2 regions of the Pedomonas sp. V897 genome follow, and region 2 is predicted to be linked to the other one. Evidence: riboswitches for the same ligand, from Rfam matches in the RefSeq annotation. Region 2 holds a riboswitch; the other holds the start of a gene.
The links. A riboswitch is a leader RNA that binds a small molecule or an ion and turns the genes downstream of it on or off. The one in region 2 is predicted to bind cobalamin.
Positions count from the first base shown of each region.

Region 1: it holds a riboswitch for cobalamin, as region 2 does, so the genes downstream of both, ACSJJU_RS06155 (ABC transporter substrate-binding protein) here and ACSJJU_RS10560 (TonB-dependent receptor plug domain-containing protein) in region 2, are expected to answer to the same signal.

Region 1 covers NZ_JBPPGG010000002.1:8,017-22,498, forward strand. The annotation lists gene ACSJJU_RS06135 (TonB-dependent receptor plug domain-containing protein) at 1-1,022, shown strand, start outside; gene ACSJJU_RS06140 (hypothetical protein) at 1,176-1,340, shown strand; gene ACSJJU_RS06145 (hypothetical protein) at 1,505-2,203, shown strand; gene ACSJJU_RS06150 (hypothetical protein) at 2,323-2,661, shown strand; cobalamin riboswitch at 2,794-3,002, shown strand; gene ACSJJU_RS06155 (ABC transporter substrate-binding protein) at 3,158-4,126, shown strand; gene ACSJJU_RS06160 (FecCD family ABC transporter permease) at 4,123-5,109, shown strand; gene ACSJJU_RS06165 (ABC transporter ATP-binding protein) at 5,106-5,900, shown strand; gene ACSJJU_RS06170 (acyl-CoA dehydrogenase) at 6,044-7,285, shown strand; gene ACSJJU_RS06175 (Pepco domain-containing protein) at 7,364-7,714, opposite strand; gene ACSJJU_RS06180 (hypothetical protein) at 7,726-8,670, opposite strand; gene ACSJJU_RS06185 (1-deoxy-D-xylulose-5-phosphate synthase N-terminal domain-containing protein) at 8,851-11,226, opposite strand; gene ACSJJU_RS06190 (Lrp/AsnC family transcriptional regulator) at 11,376-11,831, shown strand; gene ACSJJU_RS06195 (TonB-dependent receptor) at 11,986-14,076, shown strand; gene ACSJJU_RS06200 (hypothetical protein) at 14,073-14,270, opposite strand.
Region 2 covers NZ_JBPPGG010000003.1:358,409-372,890, forward strand. The annotation lists gene ACSJJU_RS10510 (efflux RND transporter periplasmic adaptor subunit) at 1-634, opposite strand, end outside; gene ACSJJU_RS10515 (bifunctional diguanylate cyclase/phosphodiesterase) at 826-2,658, opposite strand; gene ACSJJU_RS10520 (PEP-CTERM sorting domain-containing protein) at 3,528-4,169, shown strand; partial or broken gene ACSJJU_RS10525 (hypothetical protein) at 4,510-4,704, opposite strand; gene ACSJJU_RS10530 (PepSY-associated TM helix domain-containing protein) at 4,944-6,509, opposite strand; gene ACSJJU_RS10535 (hypothetical protein) at 6,506-6,796, opposite strand; gene ACSJJU_RS10540 (hypothetical protein) at 6,793-7,065, opposite strand; gene ACSJJU_RS10545 (alpha/beta hydrolase) at 7,062-7,883, opposite strand; gene ACSJJU_RS10550 (TonB-dependent siderophore receptor) at 7,877-10,084, opposite strand; gene ACSJJU_RS10555 (hypothetical protein) at 10,638-11,156, shown strand; cobalamin riboswitch at 11,295-11,544, shown strand; gene ACSJJU_RS10560 (TonB-dependent receptor plug domain-containing protein) at 11,751-13,628, shown strand; gene ACSJJU_RS10565 (DUF7676 family protein) at 13,709-14,314, shown strand; gene ACSJJU_RS10570 (ABC transporter substrate-binding protein) at 14,341-14,482, shown strand, end outside.

The sequences.
Region 1 (14,482 bases), on a different contig from region 2:
TCGCCGTGGGCTACAGCCGCAACGACCGCGCGGATTTCGAGACGGAGATCCAGACCAACGACACGCGCGGTCAGATCCGCCGCTTCGAATATCAGGGAACCTTGCGCGCCGGCGCATCAACGGAGCTGACGTTCGGGGCGGAGACGGAAAAGCAGAAAATCCGCAACATCGGCCAGTGGGATCTGGAGCCGCTCAAGGCGGATGTGGATACGCACAGCGTCTATGCCCAGGGCCAGACCACGCTGTTCGAACGCCTCACCCTGACGGCGGGCGTGCGCCGTGATGATCACGACACCTTCGGTGCGCACACCACCTTCCGCGTGGCCGGGGCCTACCAGATCGAGGAGAGCGATACGCTGCTGCGCGCCAACTGGGGCGAGGGCTTCAAGGCCCCGAGCCTCTATCAGGTCTACAGCGCCTATGGAAACGCGGACCTCGAGGCGGAGACCAGCGACGGCTGGGAAGCGGGGTTCGATCAGGGCTTCGTGGACGGGCGCATCCGGGTCAGTGCCACCTGGTTCGAGCAGAAGCTGAAGAACCAGATCGACTATGTGCCGTGCACCGGGGGCGACCTGATGTGCGGCCCCGGCCGCTACGGCTACTACGACAACGTGGGGCGCGCCTCGTTCAAGGGCGTGGAGCTGGGCCTTTTGTTGCAGCCCGTCGACGCGCTGGTCATCAAGGCCAACTATACCTGGCTCGAGCCGCTGAACAGGGTGACGGACACCGATCTCGCCCGCCGGGCGCGAGACATTTTCCAGACCTCGGTGAACTGGGCGGCGACCGCGCGGACGAATTTTTCCGCCAGCCTCGTGATGGTCGGCGACAGCTACGACTCCCCCGGCAACGCCAACCGGCTCGATGGCTACACGCTGGTCGATGTGCGGGCGAGCCATGCCCTGACGCCGGGGCTCGAGGTCTATGGCCGCATCGATAACCTGTTCGACGTGGATTACGAGGTGATCCGCGGCTACGGCACCTTGGGGCGCGGCGTGTATCTTGGTCTGCGCGCCCGCTACTGACGCGAAATCAGGGCCGGACCGCTGGGCGGTCCATCCCGGGCGGGGGGACAGTGTCCCTCCGCCCCGTTTTTTTCTGCGAGAGGCGTGCGCGGAACATGTTTCACCCGCTGCCGTTGACCGCTTGGGGGCGTGGCTGAAACATGGAGATGACCAATGGCAAACCAGCGCCAGGATGATCAACGCCAGCAAGATCAACGCCAGAAAGATCAGAGCAATCAGCAGCAGCGCGGCGGACGGCAGCAGCAACAGCAGCAGCGCCAGCAACCGCAACGTCAGCAGCAACAGCGCCAGAAGCAGGACCGGAACCAGCAGGAGTAGACCGGGCCGCGCCGCACAGGCGGCACGGTCTGTTGTCGTGACAGGATACGGGGTGGCCGCGCCGCCCCGTATCCCTGTTCCGGCCCCCGACAGGACCGGCAAGTGTCCTGTGGAGCAATCGCGTCTCTTTTTCGTTTTATTGACGAAAGGAAAGGGGGACCGTCATGCATGCCAACCGCTTCGCGACCGTTGCAATCCTGTTGACGGGCCTCGGTCTCGGCGGGGTTGCCCTCGGGGATGCACTGACGTCGCCCGACAATCAGGTAATTGATCCCTCCTTCGATATCCGCTCGGTGGAAGTGCGGGCCGGCACGGACGTGGTGCGTTTCCGCATGACCCTGCGCGGTGAGGCGGGCGTGCGCAGGCCCGGTCCCACGGGTCAGCTGGGCGGGAGCCAGATGTTCGCCTACCTGTGGCCGACAAGCGCCGATTCCGCCGTGGGCGGTTTTCCGCATGGGCGGGGGCTTCTCGTCCTCGGCCTCGTCAGCCACCCGGATCTGGTGGAGACAGTGGGCAACCAGCAGCTCTCGGGCGGCTGGCACCCGCACTGGTTTGTTGCCGCGCCGGGCAAGGGCTGCGGCCCGTTCGGCCTCAGGATCGAGGAGGGGCCGCCCGCCAGCCCGGGGGCGCTGCCTGTGCTCACCACTGTGCCCAACTTCCCGGCTACCCTCAGCGGCACGACGGTCGAGGTGCAGGTGCCGCGCCGCCTGTTCGCAGACCCCGCCTTGCTTCGCTACGACGGCATTACCGCCACCATGCTCGTCAGCAGCGATCTGACGCCGCCCGTTCTGTGCGTGCGGGTGATGGATGTGGCCTCCGGGCGCCTCAGCCTGACCGGGACGGTGACGGTCGAGGGGCGCTGAGACGCCGCTGCCGCCGGAACAGCGGAACAGAAGGCGCCGGTGGCGGGTTTCCTCAATAGGAGCGGAGCGCGCGGGGCAGGGCCCCGGAGCCGTTCCGGTTTTGAGGATGGAGTAACACAATGCAGAACATGACCCCTTCGTCCGCCGACCCGAACAAGAAACAATCCGAGCAGGAGACGCAGGACAAGGCATGCGGCGCGGCGCAGGAGCAGCGGACCGACGAGGCGCTGGACGAGGCGATCGAGGAGTCCTTCCCGGCCAGCGATCCGGTGTCGATGGTGGTGGACGGCCCCCGGGTACAGCCGACCGAATGCGAATTCCGGCCCTCGGACCAACATGCGGAGACGGATCACGTCGCCCACCCCGACCGGGACAAGGCCGCCGCCGGACAGGCAGGCGAAAAGCCGTCAGCGGAGACGCGCGGCTCGCAAGACAAGGGCAAGGAGCGGCGCCCGTAACGGCCGCGCCCATCGGCAACGACGTAATCGGGCCGTGGCTGCGGTGGATGCCGCACGCTTGCGGCCTTTTTCGTGCCGCCGTTCGGTTTTGATCGGCAAATCGGTTGCTTGACGGTTTTTTGCGCCGGGAGTACCCCAATCGTTGCGACAGGTTCCCCAGCCATGGGGTGAAAAGGGAACCCGGTGACGCGCCGGTTCTTGCAGCCGGCTAATCCGGGGCTGCCCCCGCAACTGTGAGCGGCGAGTTCGCGCGCCTGAACGCCACTGGGACCCCCGGGAAGGCGGCGCGCAGCAGACGATGACCCGCAAGCCAGGAGACCTGCCTGCCGCAGTCGTCTGTTGTCCGGCCGGGGTGCGCCGGGCACGCGGTTCTTTCCCGTGAGACGACAGCCGAGATGGCCGGGCGAGGGTGCGGTTGCATCCCTTGCCGCAGGCTGTGAGGGTGAACCGTGCCGGGCGGCGTGCAAGCGCTCCCCGGCCGCGCGGGTTATGGAACGTGCCTGAGAACGTGGGGTGGCGCGAACAGGCGCCGCGAACCGGTGGTCGAAAAAAGCTGGCGGCGCTTGCGGCGGCGCTGGCGCTTGCCGTGGGCGTGCCCCTCGGCATCATGGGGCTGGGGACGGCGCAGGGGCGCTTGCCAGATCAACGCCGGGCGTCCAACGCCGGGCCTGCCGCGTCCTCCGCTGCCTCCTCCGCCGCGCCCCGGCGCATCGTCTCGACGGACCCTTGCCTCGACGCCATTCTGGTGCACGTGGCGGACCCCGGCCAGATCGCGGCGCTGAGCCATTATTCGCACAACCCGCGCACCTCGACGGTCGCGGAGCTGGCGCGACGCTTCCCCTACACCTACGCGACGGCGGAGGAGGTGCTGGCGCTGAAGCCGGATCTGGTGCTCGCCAGCATGCACACGGCGCCCGCCACCCGCAACGCGCTGGAGCGCATGGGCATTCCGCTCGCCACCTTTCCTGTGCCCTCGACCGTGGCGGAGAGTCTGGCGCAGGTGCGGGAGGTCGCCCGGATCATTGGCCACCCCGAGCAGGGGGAGGCGCTCGCCCGCCGCATCGAGGCGGCGCTCGACGCCATTCCCGCGAGCGGCCCGCCCATCCCGACGCTGATCTTCCAGCACGACGGCTTCTCGCCGGGCGCGGGCACGTTGCAGAACGATCTCCTGCGCCGCGCCGGGCTCGTCAATGAAGCCGCGCGCTATGGCGTCGGCTTCTGGGGCGTGGTGCCGCTTGAACGGCTCGTTGCCGATCCGCCGCGCCTGCTGCTGACCTCCCGCCTCGAGACCGGAAATCCGGCCGTGCAGGACCGCGTGCTGGAGCACCCGGTGCTGCGGCGGCTGAAGGGGCGCATGGTGCGCGCCTATTATCCGCCGCAACTGCTCTATTGCGGCGGCCCCTCCCTGATCGACGCCGCCCGCTATCTGACGGCGGCGCGCCTTGCCGTGGAAAAAGCGTCATGAACCGCGCGTCCTCCCTGTTCATCCTGTCGGTCCTTGGCGGCCTCATTCTCGTGCTGTCCCTGGTCTCGCTCGCGGCGGGCAAGGTGTGGGTGCCCCCGTTCGGCCTCCTCGCGGGGGACGACAGCGTGCCCTGGTTCATCGTCGCGGAGCTGCGCCTGCCGCGCACGCTGCTGGCCATTCTGGTGGGCGGGGTGCTCGGCCTCTCGGGCGCGGTGCTGCAAGGGTATCTGCGCAACCCGCTGGCGGACCCGGGCGTGCTGGGCGTCTCGGCCTGCGCCGCCTTCGGGGCGGTGCTGTCCATCTGGCTCGGCATTTCCGGCACGGCAGCATGGGTGCTGCCCGCCTGCGCCATGGCCGCCGCCATTGCGGGGACGGCGCTGCTCTACACGCTGGCGGTGGAGACCAACCGCGTCGCCACCTTCATTCTGGCGGGCATCATCCTCAACAGCCTGGCCAGCGCGCTCACCTCCTTCGCCATCAGCATCGCGCCCAACCCCTTTGCCACCGCCGAAATCATCAACTGGATGATGGGGGCGCTGACCGACCGCAGCATGAACGATGTGCTTCTCATCCTGCCCTTCGCGCTGCTGGGGGGCGGTTTGCTGCTGACAACGGGCCGGGCGCTCGACGGTCTCAGCCTTGGCGAGATGACCGCCCGCACCATGGGCATCGACCTGTCCGCGACGCACCGGCGCGTGCTGCTGGGCGTTGGTATTTCGGTCGGGGCGACGGTGGCCGTCACCGGCATCGTCGGTTTCGTCGGGCTGGTGGTGCCGCACCTGCTGCGCCCGTTTGTCGGCGCGCGCCCCGGCGCGCTGCTGGTGCCGAGCATCTTCGGCGGCAGCGCGCTGGTGCTGGCGGCGGACACGCTGGTGCGCGTGCTCCCCGGCGGCACGGAAGTGAAGCTGGGCATTGTCATGGCGCTGCTCGGCGCGCCCTTCTTCCTGTTCCTCCTCTTCAAGATGCGGAGCCAGCTGGCATGAGTACGCTCGCCTGCGAGAACCTTGTCGTCGAAGCCGCGAGCCGCCGCCTGCTCGGGCCGGTGAGCCTCGGCTTCCGGGCGGGCGAGGTGACGGCCGTGCTCGGCCCCAACGGGGCGGGCAAGTCCACCTGGCTGGGCGCACTCAGCGGCGGGCGGCGGCCCTCGGCGGGTACGGTCCGCCTCGACGGCGCGGACCTTGCAGCGCTCGATCCGCGCCAGCGCGCCCGGAGCATCGGCTTTCTCGCGCAAGGGCGGGAGGTGGCGTGGGGGCTGACGGTGGAAGCGGTTGTGGCGCTGGGCCGCTTGCCGTACAGCCGCTTCGCCGCGCCGCCCGGCCCGGCCGATCGCGCGGCCATCGAGGCCGCCATTGCCCGCTGCGAGCTGGAGGCGCTGCGCCAGCGCGATGTGCTCACGCTCTCGGGCGGGGAGCGGGCACGGGTGCTGCTTGCCCGGGTGCTGGCGGGCGAGCCGCTCTGGATTCTGGCGGACGAGCCGCTGGCCGGGCTGGACCCCGCCTATCAGCTGGACATCGTGCACCTGCTGCGGGACCTGGCGGCGGAGGGGAAGGGGGTCGTCGTCACGCTCCATGATCTGGCGCTGGTGGGGCGGCTGGCGGACCGGGTGATCGTGATCCGCGCGGGCGACGTGGTGGCTGACGGGCCGGCGGCTGCCGTGCTGACGCCCGAAGTGATGGCCGCCGCCTATGGCGTGGCGGTGGACGTGTTGCGGGCTGCCGACGGCGAGCGGGTGGTTCTGCCCACCCGGCGCATGCAGGGCGAGGTACAGGCCTGACGCCGGGTTCGTCATTTTGATCGGCAAATCGCGCCGCCCCCCGTCGCTTTGGCTGTGGCTGCTGGCACGGTTTGGTGGAATGTTCTACCTCCTGAGCCAGAGGGGCGGTGGCCCGTGGCCGCGTATCGGAGGAGACTGGAACCATGAGCGAAGCGAGCATCCAGCAGGGGGCTGAGAACCCGCAGGGCGTGAAGAAGATCGTCTGGCCGAAGTTCCGCTGGGAGGATCCGCTGCTGCTGGAGGAAAGCCTCACCGAGGAAGAGCGCATGATCCGCGATGCGGCGCGCGCCTACTGTCAGGAAAAGCTCATGCCGCGCGTGCTGGAAGGCAACCGGCACGAGAGGTTCTTCCCCGAGATGATGACGGAAGCAGGCGAGCTGGGCCTCCTCGGCGCCACCATCAAGGGTTACGGCTGCCCGGGCGTGTCCTACGTCGCCTACGGTCTCATCGCCCGCGAGGTGGAGCGGGTGGACTCGGCCTACCGCTCGACGATTTCCGTCCAGTCCTCCCTCGTCATGTGGCCGATCTACGCTTACGGCACCGAGGCGCACCGTCAGAAATACCTGCCGAAGCTCGCCAGCGGCGAATGGGTGGGCTCCTTCGGCCTCACCGAGCCCGATGCGGGCTCCGACCCGGCCAGCATGAAAACCCGCGCCCGCCGCGTCGATGGCGGCTTCGTGCTGAACGGCTCCAAGATGTGGATCACCAATTCGCCGATCGCGCAGGTGTTTGTCATCTGGGCCAAGCTCGCCAACGAGGAGGGTAAGGACGAAATCCGCGGCTTCATCCTGGAGCGCGGCGACAAGGGCCTCTCCACGCCCAAGATCGAGGGCAAGTTCTCGCTGCGCGCCGGCCTCACCGGCGAGGTGGTGATGGATGACGTGTTCATCCCCGAGGACCGCATGTTCCCCGAGATCAAGGGTCTCGGCGGCCCGTTCGGCTGCCTCAACAACGCCCGCTACGGCATCGCCTGGGGCGCGATGGGCGCGGCGGAATTCTGCTGGCATGCGGCGCGGCAGTACGGCCTCGACCGCAAGCAGTTCGGCCGCCCGCTGGCCGCAACGCAGCTCTACCAGAAGAAGCTGGCGGACATGCAGACCGAGATCACCCTCGGCCTGACGGCGTGCCTCCAGGCCGGGCGGCTGATGGACCAGGGCAAGCTCGCGCCCGAGGCCATTTCCCTGCTCAAGCGCAACAACTGCGGCAAGGCGCTGGAGATTGCCCGCATCGCCCGCGACATGCACGGCGGCAACGGCATTTCCGACGAATTCCATGTCATCCGCCACGCCATGAATCTGGAGGCGGTCAACACCTACGAGGGCACGCACGACGTGCACGCGCTCATTCTCGGGCGGGCGCAGACGGGCCTTCAGGCCTTCGCCTGAGCGTCAGTTTCCTGCGGCAAATCATGACGGCGGGGGTAACCCCGCCGTTTTTTTATCCGCGCGCCTGGCCCCTCGCGGTCAGGTTTCCTTGCGCTTGAGGGTGAGCTTGATGCTGGCCTCCGCGCCGGCCTCGGCGATGAACAGGAGTTCCCCCTTGGCACTGAGCGTCAGGCCCACCTCGATCTGCTCAAGGGTCCAGCGGTCAGAGTCCGGGGAGACGGTGGTGAGCGTCATCAGCGTCTCCAGCGTCTGCCGCCACTGGGTCTCGACGGATTTGGCGGGCACCTTTTTCACCTGCGCGAACAGGGGAAAGTGATCCTTGAGCGCGTGGGTGCGCACCGCCTCGTCAGGCAGCGGGGCATCGCCGGATTCTGTGCCGCCGGGCACGAAAATCGACAGTTGCCACGCAGTCTCGGGGGCTTTCGTCATGGTGCCTGTCCTCACAGATAGGGGGTGATGTCGAGGGCGTGGATTGCCTGCTCGAAATTCTGGGCGAGCCCCACGGTCGACCTGGTTTCCGGCGAGGCCATCGCCCCCTTGTAAAGGCCCACCGCCTCGCCCGTTGGCGTCATCACCAGCGCGCCGGAATCGCCCGGGTTTGCGGGCTGATCCAGAAACTGGAGAACGGCAAACTCGCGGGTGTTCAGCACGCCCATCGAATCCATGACCCGCACGATGGTGCGGGACTGCGGGCCGCCTTGCAGCGCAAGCCGCACCGGCTGGCCAGCGGCGGGGAAGCTGAGGACGGGGAGAGCAGCGGGCGGGGTCCGGGGGCTGCGGGTCGCGACAAACGCGGCATCGATCGGCTGGTACCAGGAGCGGATCAGGGTTCCGGTGCTGCCGTCCGTCATCCGTACCGTCCGCCCCGGCCTGTTGCCGGAGATGGCGTGGCCTGCGGTCAGCACGCCCCACACCGCCGACCGGTTGCAACGGCCCCAGCAGGCGCTGGTGGCACCCGCCGGATGGGGCATGGAATGCAGCACCGGCTCGCCCTGACGCAGGACGAGCGGGAAGTCGCGGCCAAGGCGGGGAAACTCGATGTTGTCAAGCCGCCGGAAGGGCGCTTCGCCCGACGGGGGCAGGTCGATCACCAGCCCGAAGCCGGGCCACTCCAGCGGATCGAACAGCCCGATCGAGAGAATGCGCGCTGGCGGCAAACCGGCAAGGGGCGCAAAGAGGCCGTTGGTGTGCCGGTATTGGCCCGCACCGAGCGCAGCGAACAGGGCGTAGGTCCAGCGCGTGCTGCGGGCGACCAGGTCCGGGTCCGCCAGCTCGCCCCGGCGGCGCCAGGCGCGGATCTCCTCCTCCACCTCATCGGGTACGGCACCCTCTGGCGGATCTTCCCGGGGCAGAGAATCGCGCAGGTATTCGTCGGTATAGTCCATCGAGCCCGGCTCCTTCCCGACTGCCGCCCTGAACGACCCAAAGGCGTGTCGGGGCGGCCGTGATTGCGCGGACTCAACAGGTACGGTGCGGAAGGTACGGCGCGGCCGGGGCGATCAACCGAATGATCGACAAGCGAGTGATCGCCCCCAAGGCCGTGCCGGAAGGATAACGCTCCGGTGTCAGGAAAGGAACAGGTCGGCGCAGGCGTCGATGATCGCCTCCGCATCCAGCCGGTAGTAGTGGTAGAGGTCGGGGATATCACCGACCTGGCCGAAGTCTTCAATGCCGAGCGCGCTCACCCGCTGGCCGCGCACGGACCCCAGCCACGACAGCGTGCCGGGGGCGCCGTCCAGCACCGTGACCAGCCCCGCATCGGGGGCGAGGTCGGCGAGCAGGGTCTCGATATGGCTGGTGCGGCTCACGCCTTCCTTCCAGCGGGCGCGGCGCGCGGCCATCCAGTCCCGGTGGACAAGGTCGGGCGAGGGAACACTGAGCAGGCCAAGGCCCGGGATGTCCTCCGCCAGCTGCTCCCACGCTTCCAGCGCTTCCGGCGCCACCACGCCGGTGAAGGCAATGGCCGCCTGCGCATTCGGGCCCGGCTTTTTCAACCAGTAGGCGCCCTTGAGCGCGTCGCCCACCCAGTCGCCGTTGTCGCGCGGGATCTGCTTGAGCGGCCGGGTGCTGAGGCGCAGATAGACCGAGCCGCCGTCCTCCTGTTGCATGTGCGCGAAGGCCCAGTGCATCACATGTGCCAGCTCGTCCACGTAGGACGGCTCGAAATAGGTGAGCTTGGGCTGGGCCATGCCGATGACCGGCGTGTGGATGGACTGGTGTGCGCCGCCTTCCGGCCCCAGCGTAATGCCGGACGGGGTGGCGACCAGCAGGAAGCGGGCGTCCTGATAGCAGGCGTAGTTGAGCGCATCGAGTCCGCGCGCAATGAACGGATCATAGAGCGTGCCGATGGGCAGCAGCCGGGCGCCGAACAGCGTGTGGGAGAGGCCGAGCGCGCCCAGCATCAGGAACAGGTTGTTCTCCGCGATGCCGAGTTCGATGTGCTGGCCGCGGGCATGGGCCACCCATTTCTGGGGGCTCGGAATTTTCGCCTGGCTGAACACATCCTCCCGTTCGCTGCGGCTGTAGATGCCGCGCTGGTTCACGAACGCGCCGAGGTTGGTGGAGACGGTCACGTCCGGCGAGGTGGTGACCAAGCGCTTGGCCAGCGCGCTGTCCTGCCGGGAGAGGTCGAGCAGGATGCGCCCGAACGCCGCCTGCGTCGATTGCTCCTCGCCCTGCGGGATAGGAAATTCGCCTGCGTCCGGCACCGGGACGGCCGGCGCGGTGAACCGCCGGTTCACGGGGCTGGCAAAGGGCGCGGATTTCACGAACTGCTCCAGCCGCGCGCGGGTCTCATTGTCCAGCCCGCCGTAGGGGTCCCACTCCGCGCCCTGCGGAATGCCCAGTTTCTGGCGCAGGCCGTCGATCTGCGTCGGGGTCATCAAGCCGGCGTGATTGTCCTTGTGACCGGCGAGCGGCAGGCCATAGCCCTTGATGGTGTAGGCGATGAACAGACGGGGCTTGTCGCACCCTTCCGCTTCGGCGAAGGCCTCCAGAATGGTCTCGATGCAGTGGCCGCCAAGGCCCGTCATCAGGCTCGCCAACTCCTCGTCGCTGTAGGAGAGGAGCAGCGCCTTGACGCCCGGCTGATGGCCGATGTCGGCAATGAGGCGCGCCCGCCATGCCGCGCCGCCCTGATAGGTAAGGGCGGAGTAGTCCGCGTTCGGGCAGTTGTCGATCCACTCGCGCAGATGCTCGCCGCCGGGACGGGCGAACGCCTCGCGCTGGCGGCGGCCGTATTTCAGCGTCACCACCTCCCAGCCCATCGAGGCGAAAATGCCGTCGAACTGGCGGAACATGCGGTCCTTGGTGGTGGCGTCCAGGCTCTGCCGGTTGTAGTCCACGATCCACCAGGTGTTGCGGATGTCGTGCTTGTAGGCCTCGATCAACGCCTCGTAGATGTTGCCTTCATCCAGCTCCGCGTCGCCAAGGAGCGCGATCATGCGCCCGCGCCGGTCCGCGTCGAACCAGCCGTGGTCGGTGAGATAGTCCTGCACCAGCGCGGAGAAGGCGGTGATGGCAACGCCCAGACCGACGGAGCCGGTGGAAAAGTCCACGTCGTCCTTGTCCTTGGTGCGGGACGGGTAGCTCTGCGCACCGCCGAAGGCGCGGAACTGCTCCAGCTGTTCCCGGCTCTGGCGGCCGAACAGGTACTGGATGGCGTGGAACACCGGGCTGGCATGGGGCTTCACCGCCACCCGGTCCTCGGGACGCAGCGCCGCGAAGTAGAGCGCCGTCATCAGAGTGGTGATGGAGGCGGACGACGCCTGATGCCCGCCGATCTTGATGCCGCCCCGGCTCTCGCGGATGTGGTTGGCGTGGTGAATCGTCCACGAAGCCAGCCACAGCACGCGCTGCTCCAGCTGGCTGAGGAGGTGGATCGTCTCCTTGTCCGGCCGCTGCTGGCCGTTGCTGCTGTCGATCGTCTTGCTTGCCAGCATATGGCCCATTCCCATCCGTAGGCGTTGCAGATGCTGGCGGCAATTATACGCCTTGGCGGGCGCCGTTTCCAACCAAACCATGGCGCGAAACACGGTCTAAAGAGCAGAAAATGCTATGATATAGAGAGTTCAAGCGATAAAAGCGCGTCATGCTTGACCGTATCGATCTTGCCATCCTCCGCGTCCTGCAAAGCAACGGGCGCATCTCCAACGTGGAACTTGCGGAAAAGGTTGGGCTATCGCCCACGCCCTGCCTGCGCCGGCTGCGGCGCCTGGAGGAGCAGGGAATCATCCGCCAGTACACCTGCCTGCTGGATCAGGAGGCCATCGGCTATCCGGTCAACTGTTTCGTCTCCGTCTCGCTCCACTCCAAGGCCGACAAGCAGATCGAAGTGTTCCAGCGCGCCATCCTGCGGGCCCCGCAGGTGATGGAGTGCTACCTGATGACCGGTACAAACGATTTCCTGCTGCGTGTCGTTGCAAAGGACCTGCGCGATTATGAGCGCTTCCTCTCCGAGACGCTGACCCGCATCGAGGGCATCAAGGAGATCAACACCAGCTTCGCGCTGAGCCAGCTCGTGCGCCGGTCCGAGCTGCCGATCTAGCCGCACCTGCAAACCTCACCTTTGCGCCACTTGGCCCCGGCTCGGCCGGTCTGCTAATCGCCCCGGAACGTTGTGTAACTTTCAGGGTTTTCAGGGGAGCGTGGCGATGGGGGCGAGGAGAGCCGCAGGCGGGTGGACGGCAAGGGCACTGGCGTTGGGCGTTGCGCCGTTTGTCCTCGTGTCCGGGGCAGCGCTGGCGGAAGACGCCGGGCCGGACATCACCGTTCTCGCCGAGCCGCTGCCGGCGTCGCCGGGCAGCCGGAGCTACAGCGTGGAGCTGCTCTCCCGCGAGGATCTGCTGCGAGAAGGGGCGGGCCGGCTTGACGATGTGCTCCGCCAGTCCGCCGGGTTCCAGCTGTTCCGCCGCTCGGACAGCCGCACGACCCATCCCACCTCGCAGGGGCCGACGCTGCGCGCGCTCGGCGGCAACGCGGCGGGCCGGGCGCTGGTGCTGCTGGACGGCGTGCCGCAGGAAGACCCCTTCGGCGGCTGGGTGCCGTGGGCGGCGCTGTCGGCGGAGCGTCTCGGCCATGTCCGCATCACCCGGGGCGGCGGCGCGGGCGCGTTCGGCGCCGGCGCGCTGGCCGGCACGATCGAACTGTTCAGCCAGCCGCTGGAGCCGCGCGTTCTGGGCAGCGCCCGCGCGGAATACGGCTCGCGCGACAGCTGGCTTGTGGCCAGTTCCGTGCAGGCGCCGCTTGGTGCGGGCGTCTTCAGCCTCGCGGGCCAGGTGGAGGAGAGCGACGGTTTCTACCTCGTGCCGAAGGCGCAGCGCGGCCCCGTCGACAGGCGGGCGAGCACCCAAGCCTGGCATGTGGAGGCGCGCGGCGCGGTGCCCCTGGGCGAGAGTGTCGAGCTGAACATGCGCGTGCTCGGGTTTCAGGACAAACACCTGAACGGCCTCGACCCTGCCCCCAACAACACCGATGGCGTGGATGCCAGTGTCCGCCTCGTCTCGCGCGGCAACTGGGCGTGGGACGTGGTGGCCTATGCCAAGGTGCGCCAGTTCGACAGCGGCTTTGCCTCGGTGCAGCAGGGGCGCACGGTGGTGGCGCCGTCCCTCGATCAGTACGACGTGCCGGCGACCGGCCTTGGCGGCAAGGCGGAGGTACGCCCGCCCATGCCGGACGGGCACATGCTCCAGCTGGGGGTGGATCTGCGCCGGAACACCGGCAAGACCAAGGAATACTTCCGCTACATGGAGGGCGCGTTCACCCGCCATCGCGAGGCCGGGGGCGACGCGCTGGTCGCGGGTGCCTATCTCGAGCACAGCTGGGAGGCGAGCGAGTCCGTCACCCTGACTGGCGGCGCGCGTCTCGACTACTGGCGCCAGTCCGATGGCCGCCGGGAGGAGCGGGATCTGGCCGATCAGGCGGTCCTGCTGCGGCAGGACTTCGCCGCGCGCAGCGACTGGCAGGCGAGCGGCCGGGTGGGCGCAAGCTGGAAGCCGTGGCAGGCCGTCGAGCTGCGCGCTGCCGCCTACACCGGTTTTCGGATGCCAACCCTCAACGAGCTCTACCGGCCTTTCCGCGTGGGCAATGACATCACGGAGGCCAACCCCGCGCTTGATCCCGAGCGGCTGAGGGGCGTGGAGGTCGGTCTGCGCTATCAGCCCATCGAGGCGGCAGGCTTCGACATCACCCTGTTCCGCAACACGGTGCGCGATGCGGTGGGCAACGTGACCGTGGGGTTCGGCCCCGGCACCTTCCCGACCGCCGGGTTCGTGCCCGCGGGCGGCGTGCTGCGCCTGCGGCAGAACATCGACAAGGCGCGCAGCCAGGGCATCGAGGCGCGCGGTCACCTGACGTTCGGCAACTGGCGGGCCGAGGCGAGCTACGCCTTCACCGACGCCAAGGTGCGCCGGTTCGAGGACGCGCCCGAACTCGAAGGGACGCGTCTTGCCCAGTCGCCGCGCCACATGGCGTCCGCCGGGCTCTCCTACACGGAGCAGGACCGCTGGGGGATCGCCGCGTCGGGCCAGTACATGGGCAAGGTGTTCGAGGATGACCTCAATTCCCGCAGCCTCTCCGACAGCTTCACGGTGGACGGCGCGGCTTGGGTGATGCTGAATCCGGCGCTGAGGCTGGAGCTGCGCGGGCAGAACCTGTTCGATGCGACGGTGGAAGCGGGCAAGTCCGCCGATGGCATCCTCACGCTTGCAGCGCCGCGGACGGTCTGGGTTGGACTTTCCTGGATGTTCGGGCAGCGCAAGGGAGACGGGCGGGCTTCAATTCAACGCGGCTAGCGGCCCGCCTGGGGGTCGCCGGATCGCTCCGTCAGCTCGATTTCCATCGACAGCGCCATCAATTCGAAGATGCGCACCAGCCGTTCCTTCTCCACGCGGGGAAGGTTGCTGAGGGCGTTCCAGATCCGCAAGACGTAGTCCGCTTCTTCCTTGCCGGTATGCTTTGGGACGGGAAGTGGGATGACATTGTCCATGAAGGGCCTCAGTGCAAAGTTCTGACGACCGAACAAAACTCAACACCGTTGCGATACCATGCGAATCAACCAAAGAGTTGTATTCAGCAACAAAACTTTAGGTTTGGTTGCGCCCTTCGTCCACCATCAAAAGTATTACGCCCCCCCATGCGGCCGTCGGGATTCCGTAGGGTAAGGCGAACGGACCATCCTGTTTCCAGCACGGTATGGCT
Region 2 (14,482 bases):
CCTGAAGGGCCGCGGTCGTCACCCGCCCGGCGATGGGGGCGGTCAGCGTATAGGTGCCGTTTGCACCGTCGGCGTTGGCCATGCGCAGGATGCGCGCCTTCTCGGCAACGTCTGCGCGGGCTTCGGCGGCCAGCGCCTCGGCTTCGTCGGCGCGCGCAGCCGCGATGATGCCCTCGCGGCTGAGCTGCATCATCCGCGCGGCGTTGGCTTCCGCCACATCCCGCCGCGCGCTCGCACGGGCGAGATCCGCGCCGATCGTCAGAACGTCGCGGCTGGATATAACCGCCAGCGGCTGCCCTTTGCGGACGCTGTCACCCTCCACCACCAGCGTCCGCACCACGACGCCGGGAAAGGTTGCCGCCACCGCGACGCGGGCATTGGCAGGCGGCTGGATCAGGGCCGGAATGGTGGCAAGCAATGTTTCGTTTGCCGCCTCGGCGGGCGCAAGGCGGATGCCGAGCTGCTCGGCCTGCTTGCTGTCGACCGGGAGAATGCCCTGCTCCGCCGCCGGTTGGGCGTCAGAGGTTTCCGGGTCAGGCGACGGGGCCGTACCGGGCCCGGCCAGCCACCAGGCAGCGGCAAGCGTCAGCAGAAGGACGGGAACGCCGACAAGGACATGATTTCGCTTCAACACACGCACGGCCCAAACAAATGCGACTGACAGAACTCCGGCGCCGCGCGACAGATGTTCTTGTCTCGGCCCCGTAATCTAGCAGGGGAAAAAGCAATCACAATTCCCATCTGGGAAAATCCGCCTCAAGCAGCCCTGCAAGAATGGTTATAATCCAATACTCATCAGCGTTTTGGATGATCTCTGGACGGGACTCACTCGATGATGCCGGATGGTATGGACCTTGCCCCCGCGCTTTGCAGGAACAATTCAGTCATCGCGTGCGGGTCCACGGCCTTCGAAAACAGATACCCCTGCGCCAGCAAGCCGCCGTAGGCCCGCAACTGCTCCAGTTGGGACGGACGCTCGATGCCTTCGGCCACCACATCAATTCCGAGCTTGCGCGCGATCGCAAGCAGCCCGTCGACGATCACACTGCTTGGCGCTCCGGGTTCCAGACTTCCGATGAAAGACTTGTCGATCTTGATGATGTCGACGGGAACCGTCAGCAGATGGGTCAGCGACGCATATCCCGTACCGAAATCGTCCAGCGCCAGGCGAATGCCGAGCGCGCGCATGGCGGCGACCTCCCGGGCAATCACGTGGTCATGCCGGTCGATATAGACATTCTCGGTGATCTCGATGACCAACCGGTCCAGAGGGACGTTCCCCTTCGCAAACGTGTCGGCAAGACGCGCCCCCAGGTTGCCGCGCTGAATATCAGCGTAGGAGATGTTGATACCCAGGTGCCGGAAGCGGATGCCCATATCGAGCCATTGCCGCATGTCCGAGACAACCTGCGCGAGGACATACTCCGTCAGGGCATAGGCCACATGGGCATCCAGGGTCGCCTCGCAGAATTCGGCAGCGGAGACCACCTCGCCGGTTTCCGTAATCAGCCGGCACAAGGCCTCGGCCCCCACGATGTCGCCTGTGTCGAGCGCCACAACCGGCTGATAGTAGACGCGGATGCGCCCATCGCGCAGCGCTGCGTTGACATCCTTGATCGCGGTCAGACGTTTGGTGATCGCCGTACCGATCCCGGGCTGATAGCGAACGAATCCGCCGCGGCACACTTCCTTGGCATGATAGAGGGCAAAATCCGCCTTCTGCCGAACGCTCTCGGCTGTAGGATCATCGGCGGACAGGATCGCGCCGCCGATGGTCGCACGCGGGTGCACATAGTGTCCGTTGCACGTCACGGGTTGGTCGAGCGAGGCCAGGATGCGCTGGGCAATGGCGTCGAGATCGCCGTGCGGGTCGGGCAGACGGACGATGACCGCGAACTCGTCGCCTCCGAGCCGGAAGGCCATGTCCATGCCGGACATGCGCACCACACGCTTGGCAACCTCCTTCAGAAGCTCGTCGCCAGCCAGATGGCCGAAGGTGTCGTTCGTGACCTTGAGATTGTCGAGATCGATGACGAGAAGCGCCCAGGAGCCGGGGACGCTGCACGGCAAGGTCGCCAGCACCCGGTTGAAGGAGGCGCGATTGCCGAGGCCTGTCAGCGCGTCCTTGTTGGCCAGACGGTCGCTTTCCAGCCCACGTTCATGACGCTCCAGAGCAATCATGCAAAGGTGGACACAGGCGGCGACCGTCGCCTCTTCCTGTTCCGTCGGCCCCCTCTCCTCGCGGAAATAGAATGCGAACGTGCCGAGCACGCGTCCATCCGCGCCCAGGATCGGGCTGGACCAGCAACTGCGCAATCCCAGCGGCACGATATAGTGTTCGAAGCCGGACCATCGCGGGTCCGTCGCCACATCCGTCACGGTCACGGGAATGCGGCGATGGGCGGCGGAACCGCAGGAGCCCACGTTCGGCCCGATGGGCAGGCCATCCAGCGCCTCGCAGTAGGCTTTCGGCAGGCTGGGTGCGGCCAGGGGATGAAGCAATCCCTCCTGGTCTACCCGCAGCACCGAACAGATGACCTCGGGCAGAACGGCCTGCACCTCCCGGCAGAGACGGTCCATCGTCACATCAAGCGGACGACCGGTCGCGACCATCTCCAGAATCAGTTTCTGGAGATGCAGCATGTCCATAATCCGCATGTGAATACCCCTGCCGCTTCGCGGGAAAGCCTAATGAACCGTTAGATGAATGCCAAGTTGAACCTGCCCCGAATCTGCCACAATCACATTGATGCGGCAGAAAACCTCAGGTAAAGTATGGACATATCACAGCGGAACATCACTTTTACTACTCTCTTGCAACTAGTCGATTAGTCCCACAACAGCCAGAAATCTGTGTGCTGCTGATGGAATGCCGCATTTTCGAGAGTATTTTTTTCCCGGACTCAGCGCTTTGACCTGACGCAGTTCGCGTGTCCGTCTTCCAGCCATTTTTATTGAACCACATCCGGGCCATGCGGCGCAGGCTGACAGAACGCTGCCGTCCTTCGGCGATCGCCCGGACGATGGTGCGGAAATTATCGTCCAAGCGGCACGATGGCGGCGACGTCCGCCTCCGTCAGCCCAACGTCCGGCGCCGGAAGGTCGGGAAGCCGGTGAACAGGAACGGAGCGGCCTGTCACAGCGCACCTCCAATCCGGGAGAACGTCCGGCAAGGGATACCCCTGCCCTTCGAGGAAAACGGCTCGCGACACAACGCGTTCGCGGGCGTCTGTCATCCGCCGGAGTGACAGATGCCCAGGACCACGGGGCCAATCCTGCATGGGCCCGCGGCTTGTCCGTCAAGAGTGGATCACTGTCGAAATTTCTTACGGACGCGGAACATCCATGGCGTCTGCAGCCCTGGCTCCCGGCCGGTAACGATATGAATATATTACAAACATTTTATTTGGCGCGGCTAATTGTTTGTGGCGGCACGGTTTTTGCCTCGGGCCACGTCGAGAGGCCTCTGGATTCGATTGCGCAATGAATGGGGCTGATCAGGGTTCGAACTACAGGGGATAATCAACATGAGTATTAAAAAACACCTGCGCGCAGCCGTGACGGCAGCGTTCTGTGCCGTGATGCCGGCTGCCGGAGCCCTGGCCGCTCCATACAGCGGTTCGGTGGAGGTCACTGAATACTGCGACTTGGGAATTTGCTGGCCGACGGCAGGCAGCTTCTCCCTCCAGCTGACCGGGACCCCGACCGCTGCTGTTGGTCCCGGCACCCTGACCGTCGAGTGGTATGGAGAATCCGACCAAGTTATAGAGTGGCTTCTCATTTCCATCGAAGGCATCTCGCTGGGGCGGCTGGCCAATGGCGACCCGTCGGACGACCGATTTGGGGGTGTCGGCAATCACGGCCCGGATGGGTGGGACATGATGTATGACGAAGGCGTAGACCCGTTGATCTCCGTGACAGCCACGCTGACCGAAGCTGAACTTCTCGCCATCCTGAGTGATGGTGTCGTCAATTTCTTTGGCGTTTTCGGCTATGACGTCGACGATTACGGCGTCGGCGAATATGTGCGCCTGACGCTTCGTTTCGAAGCGCCGGAGGCCGCGTCTGTGCCGGAGCCGGGCAGGCTTGCGCTGACCGGGATTGCCCTGGCAGGGTGCGCCTTTGCCCGCCGTCGCCGCGCAAAGGCATCGGCCGGTATGGAGCGCTGACGGTCTGGAAAGGGCAGCCGAACGCGGCCGTGTGGCCGCCTTTACCGCAAACAAGAACAGCCCCGGCTTTATGCGCCGGGGCTGTTTTGCATCGGTGGTTGCGGTTACTGGATTTGCTGTTTTTTGGAATTGAGCTGGGGGCCGGATTTACCGCTCGCTTTGCTCGCGTTGACCTTCGGCGCTGACGCGCCTTGGTCCGAACCGGTCGGCTCATTCACCGAGCCCTCACGTCCAAAAACGCCAAAAGCCAGCCCTTGGGGCTGGCTTTTATCGTTTTGGTTGCGGGGGCCGGATTTGACCTATGTCGAACAAGGCTCAGACTACCTGCTGGCTAAACAGATCAATGGCAAATCAGGCGGCTTTGTGCCTGCAGAGAAGCTGGAAGTAGCACGTTGTCGATGGCCCATACCGTTCCCTGATCTCGAACCCGGCAGCCCCCCGAGCGGAACGGCCAAAGAATACCATTGACCACCCGACGCCCATCGATCCGCGGAACTCCCCGCAGTTTATTGGGAAGCAAGGGCGCGATAATCGACCACTCCTTGTCCGCCTGCGCATATCAACGTCGTGCCATCAACCTCTCCAGTCCTAAAGGAGCATGAATCACGTCCCGGCTCCAGCTTAACCTATCCCGGTCCAATGGTATTCTTACGTACACGGCCAATGACGAGGACCTACCAACTTCGTTGCGCTGTTACCGGGAACCCCAGAATGCGGAAACTGCACTCACGCAGCCGTGAGTGCAGCCTAATCCCCGCCGCTGAACAATCTGGTTTATGGGCTCGCTGTCTGCCGTGACCAGACGCTGTCACGCGGACCATGCTTGCTACGCCGCGCGGCAGGCACAAGCGACACCATCAACGCGGCTGCCAACGTGATGGCAACGGCATCGACAATCGGCAGAACCGGTGGGTGAGAGTTCATGGTCAGCAGGGTGGCAGCGGGAATGCACAGCATGGCGACAATGCAGCCAACCGTCAGTTCAAGGCTTGCGCGCGGCGCGCCGCGCAGCAAAGCCCAGCCGACAAAGACGAGAAAGACCGCGTAATAAATGGCGCTGTGCATCCCCTCGGTAGCGCCAAGGCCCAGCGGCTTTGCGGCGGCAACCGTCACCGAAATGCCGGCCATGCAGCCCAGCGGCACGCCGATGGTCAGAGCCGCGAGCATCCGGGTGGATCTGGTTTGCTCCGGCAAGCCATCCTTGCGCTCACGCTTGCGGCGCGATTCCACCCACAGCAGATTGCCGGTGTAGAACAGGAAAGCCCCGGCCAGCCCCATGAGGAAATAGGACCAGCGGATCGGCGTGCCGCCATAGCTGCCGAAATGCAGGGCGAAGAAGCTGGCGATCGTTGCGCCCCAGCCATCCTGATGGCCCGGCATATAATCCGTTGACGTGAACGCGCCGCTTGCCGGGTCCAGCTCCACCAGGCCGAAGGTCGGCCCGCGCAGGCCATAACGCGGATCGCGGCCCGTAACGCGCAGCGACGGCTGCTCGGCACGATCCACGCCATAGGAAATCTGCTGCACTGTGAAGCCCGGCGCCTGCTCCGCAACCCGGCGCAGCACCTCCGTTGGCGCCAGCGTCTGGCCTCCGGCTTCAGGCGGCGCGACACTGACCGGCGGGCGGCGATCTTTCCCGCCGAACAGCGCGCCTTGTGCATCATAAAATTGGTCATGGAAGGCAAAGACGATGGCCGTCAGTGCCATGATGAGATGGAACGGCAGGCTGAACAACCCGAGCACGTTATGAACATCCAGCCACATGCGCTTGACGTTCTTGCCGATGCGCAGCGCGAACAGATCGCTCACAAGGCTCGGCAGCAGCACGATCAGGCCGGACACAATCGCAATGGTATAGAGCAGCGCGATCGCGCCCATGATCGGCATGGAAATCTCATGCTCGAACGGCAAGCCCACCTGTTGATGCAGCACATCCACGAACTGCGCGACCGGTGACGGGCCTTCGCGCTCCACCTGCAAGCCGCCGTCCGGCGCGAGCGAGGCATAAAATGTCTCGCGCGGTGCATGGCCATCGCCGCCCGGGGTTCTGACTTCCCACGACATGCGAGCTGGTCGATCGGGACCGGTTTCGACGTGGATATCATAGTCCGTCGCGGCTTCAGGGTGGGCGGCAATGACCTTGGCGACCAGTTCGTCCGTGCGGTCCAGCGGCGGCGGTGGAGCCAGCCGCGTCGGGGCCGAGGCCCAGCGCTGAAGCGGCTCCTCGAACATGGTGATCGCCCCGGCATAGAAGGCGATGAACAGGGCAAGACCGGAGATGATGCCGACCCAGCCGTGAATTTCCTTGTACATCTTGACGATGTCGGTGCGGATTTTCATAGCGCGATTCCCCCCAGCGCCCACAAGGCTCCCCACAGCAGAAGGTTGGCGAGCCCAAGCCAGCCCCAAGCACGCGCGGGCGACCCGAACAGGAAACAGAAGCTCAGGATGAGGCCCCAGATCGGCGAGATCATCCACATGGAGAACTGACCCTTGAGGGAGAAGAATGCTTCCTCCACGCCATTGGCCAGCTTGAACAGGCCAGACAGCCCGAGGGCAAGGAGAAACCCGAGGATCAGTCCCGCGCTCGACTTCCCCAACCAGTCCTGGCTCGACAGCGGTTTCATTCGCCAGCCTCCGTTGACGAACGCAGCCAGGCAATGCCTAGCGGCACCACCGTCCACACCAGCATGGCCAGCGTTAATGCAATAAAAACCGCCGTGGCCGGACCTGCCCATTGCAGCAGCAGGACGAGCCCTTGCGCAAAGGCGGCAACGCCGAGATACGCAAGCCCCGAGACCCACCGTCTGACGCGGGTCAACTTCTGGTTTGGCGAGGCTGCATAAAGCAGCAACGCCGCGACGCAGACAAACAGCCCTCCCATCCAGGCGATCATTCGGACCTCTCCCCTCCAAAGGCCAGGCGCACGATATCCATCATCGCGGCCAGCATGGTGGTTCCATGCGTGTGCCCCTCAAGCAGACCGAACCGCGCGTCAGCACCGCCTTCCCGCAGTTCAGCCGCCAAATGCTCCCCGTGCTCAAGAACCCCGTTGGCCGGGCCCCCTTCGCGCGAACCGGCAAGGATTACGGTCCTGGCCGTCGCCGGCCGCTCGCGCGGCAGCGCCTTGCCATCTGCAAACCACAGCGACGGGCTGATCGCCGCATAGGCATCGAAGTTCCCGTGACGGCGCAGGTCATACAGTGCGAGAATACCGCCAAAGCTGTGCCCCGCCAGCGTCTCGCGTGCCGTGTTGATCGGCCAGCGTGCGGCAATGTGCGGGCGCACCTTTGTCTCGATGAAAGACAGGAAGGCTTCGGCTCCGCCGGTTTTCTGGCCATGCGCTGGCCGTCCTTCCGGAATGGCATAGCCCGGCACGGCAGGCGTATAGTCCAGAATGCGCCGCGCAATCGGCCCGGAATCGATGGCCACGATCAGCCCATGCTTCAGCGCTTCCCTCGGGTGCCCACGGGTGAGACGCCGCGCAGTCTGCACAGCGAGGGCGAAGTTGTCCTCGCCATCCAGCATCCACAGCACCGGCCAGCCCGCGGCGGGTGGCTCGCCCTCCGGCCAGGCCACCAGCACGCGGTAAACGTGTCCATCCCCTGCCGCCATCTCGATGACGTCGGATCGCGGCAACTCCCATGGCGCAGCCCAGGCAGGCTGCGCCATCAGCAGCAGGACTGAGAGAAAAAGGCCCGCCAGCCTTACCACTTGTATTGCACCCGCGCCGTCACGCTGCGGCCCTGACCGTAGTAGCAGGCCGCAACCCCCGTGCAGGTCGCCACATAGCGCTTGTCGGCAATGTTGCGCCCGTTGATCGAAACGGACATACCCGAAAGCGACGGGTTCAGAGCGCCAAGGTCATACCGCACGAACAGATCGAACAGCGTGTAGTCGGGGATCTTCAGCGTATTGTTGCTGTCGCCGTAGCTCTTGCCGGTGTAGCGGATGCCGCCGCCGAACCCGAGTCCGGTCAGCGGCCCGGAGGTCAGGCTCTGGTTAAGGAACAGCGAGGCCATCCAGTCCGGCACCTGCGGCAGTTCCTTGCCCTGCTGCTCGGGCGTGGTGGTCTTGGTCACCTTGCTGTCGCTGTGGGTCAGCGTTGCAATGACAGCCATGCCCCACGGCAGGCTGGCCTTGCCTTCCAGTTCGATGCCGCGAATACGTCCCTCGCCGGTCTGCACGAGGCAGGTCGAAGTGCCGCACAGCGTCCCGTTGGGATCGGGCGTCGTCATGTTCTGCTGGGTGATCTGGTAGCCGCCCAGCGTCACGTAAATGTTGTTGCCCCGCTGGAATCGGATACCCGCTTCGTACTGCTGGCCCGTTGTCGGATCAAACGGCTCGCCGTTGAGGCTGGACGACAGATCGGTCACCTGCGGCTGGAAGCTCTCGGCATAGCTGAAATACGGGGCAAGGCCATTGTCGAACAGGTAAACCGCGCCTGCGCGCCACGTAAAGGCATCGCTCTTGGTGATGAAGCGCTCACCAGTAACCGGATTATAGGTATTGTCCTTCGCCCAGTCCTGACGGCCGCCGATGGTCATGCGCAGATTTCCAACCTCGATCTGGTCCTGCACATAGACGCCGGACTGGCGGCTGACCGTTTCCTTATAGATCTGCGGGCTCAGGTTGTCCTTATAGGTGGCAGAGCCCCGCGGCACCGGGTTGAAGAAGTCGAGCAACGGCAGCACCTGCGAACCTGCCACCAGATCCCGATAATGCTCCCAATCCGTGTGGAAATAGTCGAAGCCGCCCAGCAGCGTGTGCTGTACCGCACCGGTCGAGAATTTCGCCTCCAGCTGGGTGTCGGTTGCAAAGCCGTCGCTTTCGCCCACGCCCTGCACTGCGCGCCGGCCGATCGTCTGCCCCGGAATGCAGCCGACAATGTTGGCCGGGCACGTGGTCAGCGTATTTCCTGACAGCACCACGACGCGATACAGCGTCTCCAGATGCGTGTAGCGCGTGTTGTTGCGAAGCGTGATGTTCTCGCCAAACCGGTGGGACAGGAACGAGCCGATCAGGAACTGATCCCGGTCGAAGTCATTCCAGTCGGGCTCGCCAAGGTTGTCATCGTTGGCGATATAGCGGCCGTTGGTCGGTCTCAGCGTGCCGAGTTCCGGCATGAACTGGAATGTCGAGCCGCCTTCATCGCGCTGATACTGGGCCAGCATGGTCCAGGTTGTGTTGTCGCCTGGCGTCCATGTGACAGATGGCGAGACATAATAACGGCCGATCTTCACATCCTTGACCTGCGTATTGCCGTCACGGGCGAGCGCCACCAGCCGGACGGAGAGCGTATCGGAGACCGGGCCGCCCACATCCGCTGCCGCCTGATAATTCCACCGGCCAAGCGAGGTGGTGCCAATGCCCTGAAGCAGCACCTCCCCATGGAAGCGGTCCGTTGCCCGCTTCGTCACGATGTTGACGACGCCGCCCGGAGCCGTCTGACCATAGAGTGCACCAGAGGGGCCCTTCAGCACTTCGATCTGCTCAACCGCAAACGTATCGAAACCGGGCCGTGTCCACTGCCCGCCGGAGGGAAGGCGCAGGCCATCCACAAAGTTGTTGTTCGAGGAGAAACCGCCCGCGCCGAAGCCACGCACCGACACCTCATCGACACGGCTGTCGATGCCAAAGGCCTCAGCCTGAACGCCCGACGTGTAGCTGAGAGCGTCGGCGATTGTGGGCGAGGCCCGCAGATCGATCTCATCCCGGTTGATGACGGCGATCGACTGCGGCGATTCAATAATCGGCGTGTCGGTCTTGGTGGTGCTGGTGGCCGAGGAACGACCCGTCGCCGTGACGATGATCTCGCGGCTGCCTTGAGCCGCATCGTTATCTGCAACGTCGTTTGCAAGAGCCGGCCAGGCGACTGCCGTCATAAGGTAGAGGCTGATGGTGCGCTTGATCATGGGAACCCCCAAACATGTGTTGGAGGCAGTGCTAGTGCGAGTCGTTATCATTTGCAATACGAAAGTATCGGATCCTCTCTCCGCTTGTTTGCGGAAGGTCTGACGCCCAAACGGCTGGAAAAACAGAGAGGAAGAGTTGACCGGCCAGTTCCGGGCCGTACAGACCGCGCTCGCCGGACCCGGAGGATACGGGCATCTCCGAAGCATTTTTTACAGGAGTTGCTAGGCCGGATTTACCGACACGGCGCTGTCGCGCCTTCACATTGCGTTCGGTCGGACCTTGCCCTCCCTTCGGCTGAACCGGTCGGCTCATTTACCGTGGCCAGAACCTGGCCTGACAGCAGCTTGCTTCCGGCTATACCATCGGCAACAGAACCTCAAGCCGTTGATTATAAGACTTTTGGAGACCGCGGCGATCAACGAGATCAGTCCAATGCGGGTCCGGTTTGGCCAGAATTTGCCTTTCAAAAAAACTTGACGGGCACACACCAATCCGTCATCCCGCCTCGCTCCGCTTACCGAGGGCGGTAGACCCCAGCCCGGCCAGACGAACATGTTCAGTCAAACGACAGGACCGAACAACGAACCGGATCACGTGCGCATTCGCAGCATTGTAAGCCAAGTCCGCACGGAAACCGCTGCTGAGATATGCGTAAGCGTAGCAGGAGACCTTCCCCTCGGACTGAAGGTTCATGCCGGCGATCGCGATGCCACGCTCAAGCGACTGATGAAGCAATCCGGCGCCGTCATCGTGCGGACTGCGCGAGAGTGCGCGTTTCCCCTGGCTATGGCGAACCATGCAGAGAAACTGCGTGATGCCATCGTGCAAAAGCTTTCCGCCATCGCGCAGAAACCCTTAAGCCCGCGGCAAGTTAAAAAAATCCTGTCAATCAGCCCGGCCGAGCGGCTGCGCTGGAGCAAGGATGGCCGACTGCGCCAGTCGGGAACCGCCCAGATCCTGCGGGGCTCCACGATCCGGCTCTCCACCTATCCGCCCCAGGAAATAGAGCGGCTCCTTTCAAAACCAGAGATCATCACTGCCTGGCGACAGGTCGATTGCGAGCAACCCTGACGTGGTCTTGACTTGCCTCTCCGCCCAGCGTTCGAGCGATTTTATCGACTGTCGGGTGTTCCTCAGGCGCGCAAAACGCTGTATTGAAATTATCAAACAAGCCGCTATGAACTGAGCCTGGTTGATTCGCTTGCCGGATCAACCGCTGATCGCGCCGGTGCCCTTTGGGCATAATATGGGAATGTGGTGCGAACATACGCCGGGCAACCGACGCCTGTTCAATTCCACAGCTGTCCCTGCAACTGTAAGCGGTGAGCGAGATGGACACGCCTCTCCCGTCCAAAGGAGGGGCAGCCACTGGGCGGTGCCAAGCACCACAAGCCTGGGAAGGCCGACCATCAAGCGATGACCCGCGAGCCAGGAGACCTGCCGGCGTTAGGTCGCTCTTGCTTTGATCCAGGGGATGGTCGAGGCACGGTATTTCTCCGTCTGAGCGACGAACAAAGTGGCGGGAGCCACTGTGCGCGCGGCAGAGGGAGACAGGCGTCCTCCATTTTTCGCGTGCAATGCCGTTCGTCTATCCGCTGCTAATGGCGGAGGCTCGCGCATGTTCCCGCCGTCCCGAATCTGCTCGGACGCCGGAAGACCAGACGTATGAAATTCGTTTTCTCAACCCTGATGGCAACGACAGCCCTCAGCCTGCTTCCAACCCTTGCGCACGCGGACAGCGCGGCCGATGATGCTGGCACGATCGTGGTTTCTGCCAGCCGCCTGCCGCTTGAAGCGCGTGAGATCGGCAGCGCCTACACCGTTGTCAGCCGCGAAGACCTCAACCTTGGCCAGATCACCTTTGCCAAGGAGGTCTTTCAGGATCTGGCGGGCGTTCAGGTCACCACCGACCGCCCCGGCGATAACGTCAACATCAGCGTGCGCGGCTCGGATAACGACCAGGTTCTGTTCCTGATCGACGGCATTGAGCTTGGGGATCCCAGTTCCACCAGCACCCAGTATCAGGCCGACCACCTCATCACGGCCGACATCGAGCGTATCGAACTGCTGCGCGGCAATCAAAGCTCCCTTTATGGTTCGGACGCCATCGGCGGCGTTGTGAACATCATCACCCGCCGTGCAACGGAAGACGGCGTGCGTCTCAGCGCCCAGGGCGAATATGGCGCGCACAACACCTGGAACGGCGGCGCGTCGTTGCTCGGCAAGCACGGCAAGCTGGATTATCGCATCACCGCCACCGGCTATAGCCACGATGGCCCCTCGCTGGCCGACCCGCGAACCGGACCGGCAACGGAAAGGGATTCCTACTGGCGCTATGGCATTTCCGGCCGTACCGGCTACCAGCTCTCCGATACGGTTGAGTTGCAGGCCATCGGCTTCTGGCAGAAGGCCGATTCCGACCTCGACAACACGGGGTCTGACAACAGCAACACCGTCACCAAGACGGAGTACGCCTTTGCTGGTCAGGCGCGCTATAAAAGCCGGGATGGTCGCCTGAATGCGGATGCAACCGCAAGCCGCTATGTCGCCGAGCGCCTGTATTATGGCCCCTCCTATTCTGATGATGGCGACCTTTACCGCGGCACCAAAGACAGCGCCTCGGCCAATGTTAACTACAAGCTGAACGACGTGATCAGCCTGGCTGTCGGCGGCAATATCGAGCGTGAAAAAACCAAGCAGGTGACGCTCTACAGCGGTGACTTCTATGCTCACGTCACCACCAAATCGATCTATGGCGAGTTGGCCGTACGCCCGCTGGAAAACCTCACCTTCACGGGCGCAGCGCGCATTGATGACAATAGCCGCTTCGGCACGTTTGACACCTATCGCGTCACCGGCGCCTATGTGATCGAAGACGCGGTCGGCGGCAGCCAGATCAAGCTGCGGGCCAGCTATGGCACGGGTGCCAAAGCGCCGGGCCTCTATCAGCTGTTTGACCCGACCTATGGCAATCCGGATCTGGATGTCGAAACCAGCAAGGGCGGCGATGTCGGCATCGACTGGTCGTTCGGCGACACGGTCACGGCGCAGGTCAGCTATTTCTTCAGCCATACCCGCAATGAAATCGTCTGGGATTCCGGCGTCGGCCAGTGGGGCGGCTACACCCAGTATGGCCGCACCCGCAAGTCTGGCGTAGAGCTTGCTCTCCAACTCCGCCCGACCGACTGGCTGAGCGTTCAGCAAACATACACTTACCTGACCGCAGAAGAAGACAGCGACGAAAACGGCAGCTACTTCGACATGGGCCGCCCGAAGAACAGCGGCAGCACCATGGTCACGCTGACGCCGATCGAGGATGTGAGCGTCAGCGTGCGCGCCCGCTACCGCAGCCGCAATGCCTCCAGCTATGGCGGTGCGACCGACGGTTACACCGTGTTTGACCTGATGTCGTCCTGGCAACTGAACGACCGGCTGGAGGTCTATGGCCGCGTCGTGAACGTCTTCGACAAGCACTATCAGGTCAGCTGGGGCAAGAACACGCTCGGGGCGAGCGTTTATGGCGGTCTCCGGGTCAACTTCTGATCCGGGCATTTGAGAAGCGGGGGGGTGCCAATGCACTGCCCCGCATCCCCCTCCCTTTCTGAATCTTGGAGATGCCCGCCATGACTTCTCCCGACTTTCCGGCAGCCCGACAGCCCATATTGATGCAGGAGCGCCGTGCCCCTGACGGGCGCGTGCGCGCCCATGTATGGCCCCTGCCTCTTGCGCAGGACTGGCTCGAGGCCCTGTTCCGCGACCTGTTTGAAAATCACTGGGACAAACTGATCTTCGGCCCGATGATTGAAGGCGGCGCGTATGAGTTGCGCTGCCCGGGCAAGCCCAGGTCGATCAACGTCGGCGGCGGCTATTTTACCGTACACTGGGGCCGGGGCGGCCACTTTCACTTGTGTATCGGCGAGAACAAGGGGTCGCCGGAATTTCCGACCCCGCCCGAGCTTGTGGCCCATCGCCGCCCCGGCTCTGCGGAACTCGTTCGCTGCCTCGACAAGAACGGTCACCCGGTCACCTGGTCGCTGCAAATGAAGAACGGCCACGGCGAGTCAACACTGTCGATTTATTTCCCCAACCCGTTCCTGACCGATGAGGACGGAATTGCCGATACGCCGGACTTCTCGCGTCTGGCGCTCTGGCATTATGTGCTGGATGCTTATGCAGGCGTTCAGCCTGACGGTCTGGATCGCCTTGGCAAGGGCTTCCGCGCCGGATGACGCGCGCCCGCCTCTGGAGAAGCGCAGTGGCGGTCCTGCTTGTGACCGCCGCTGTGGCTCCGGCCACGGCGGCGGTGCCGCGCGTCGCCTCATACGGCCTGTGCGCAGACCAGATGGCGCTAATGCTGGCCGACCGCGACCAGATCGTGGCCGTCTCCGATCAGGCGA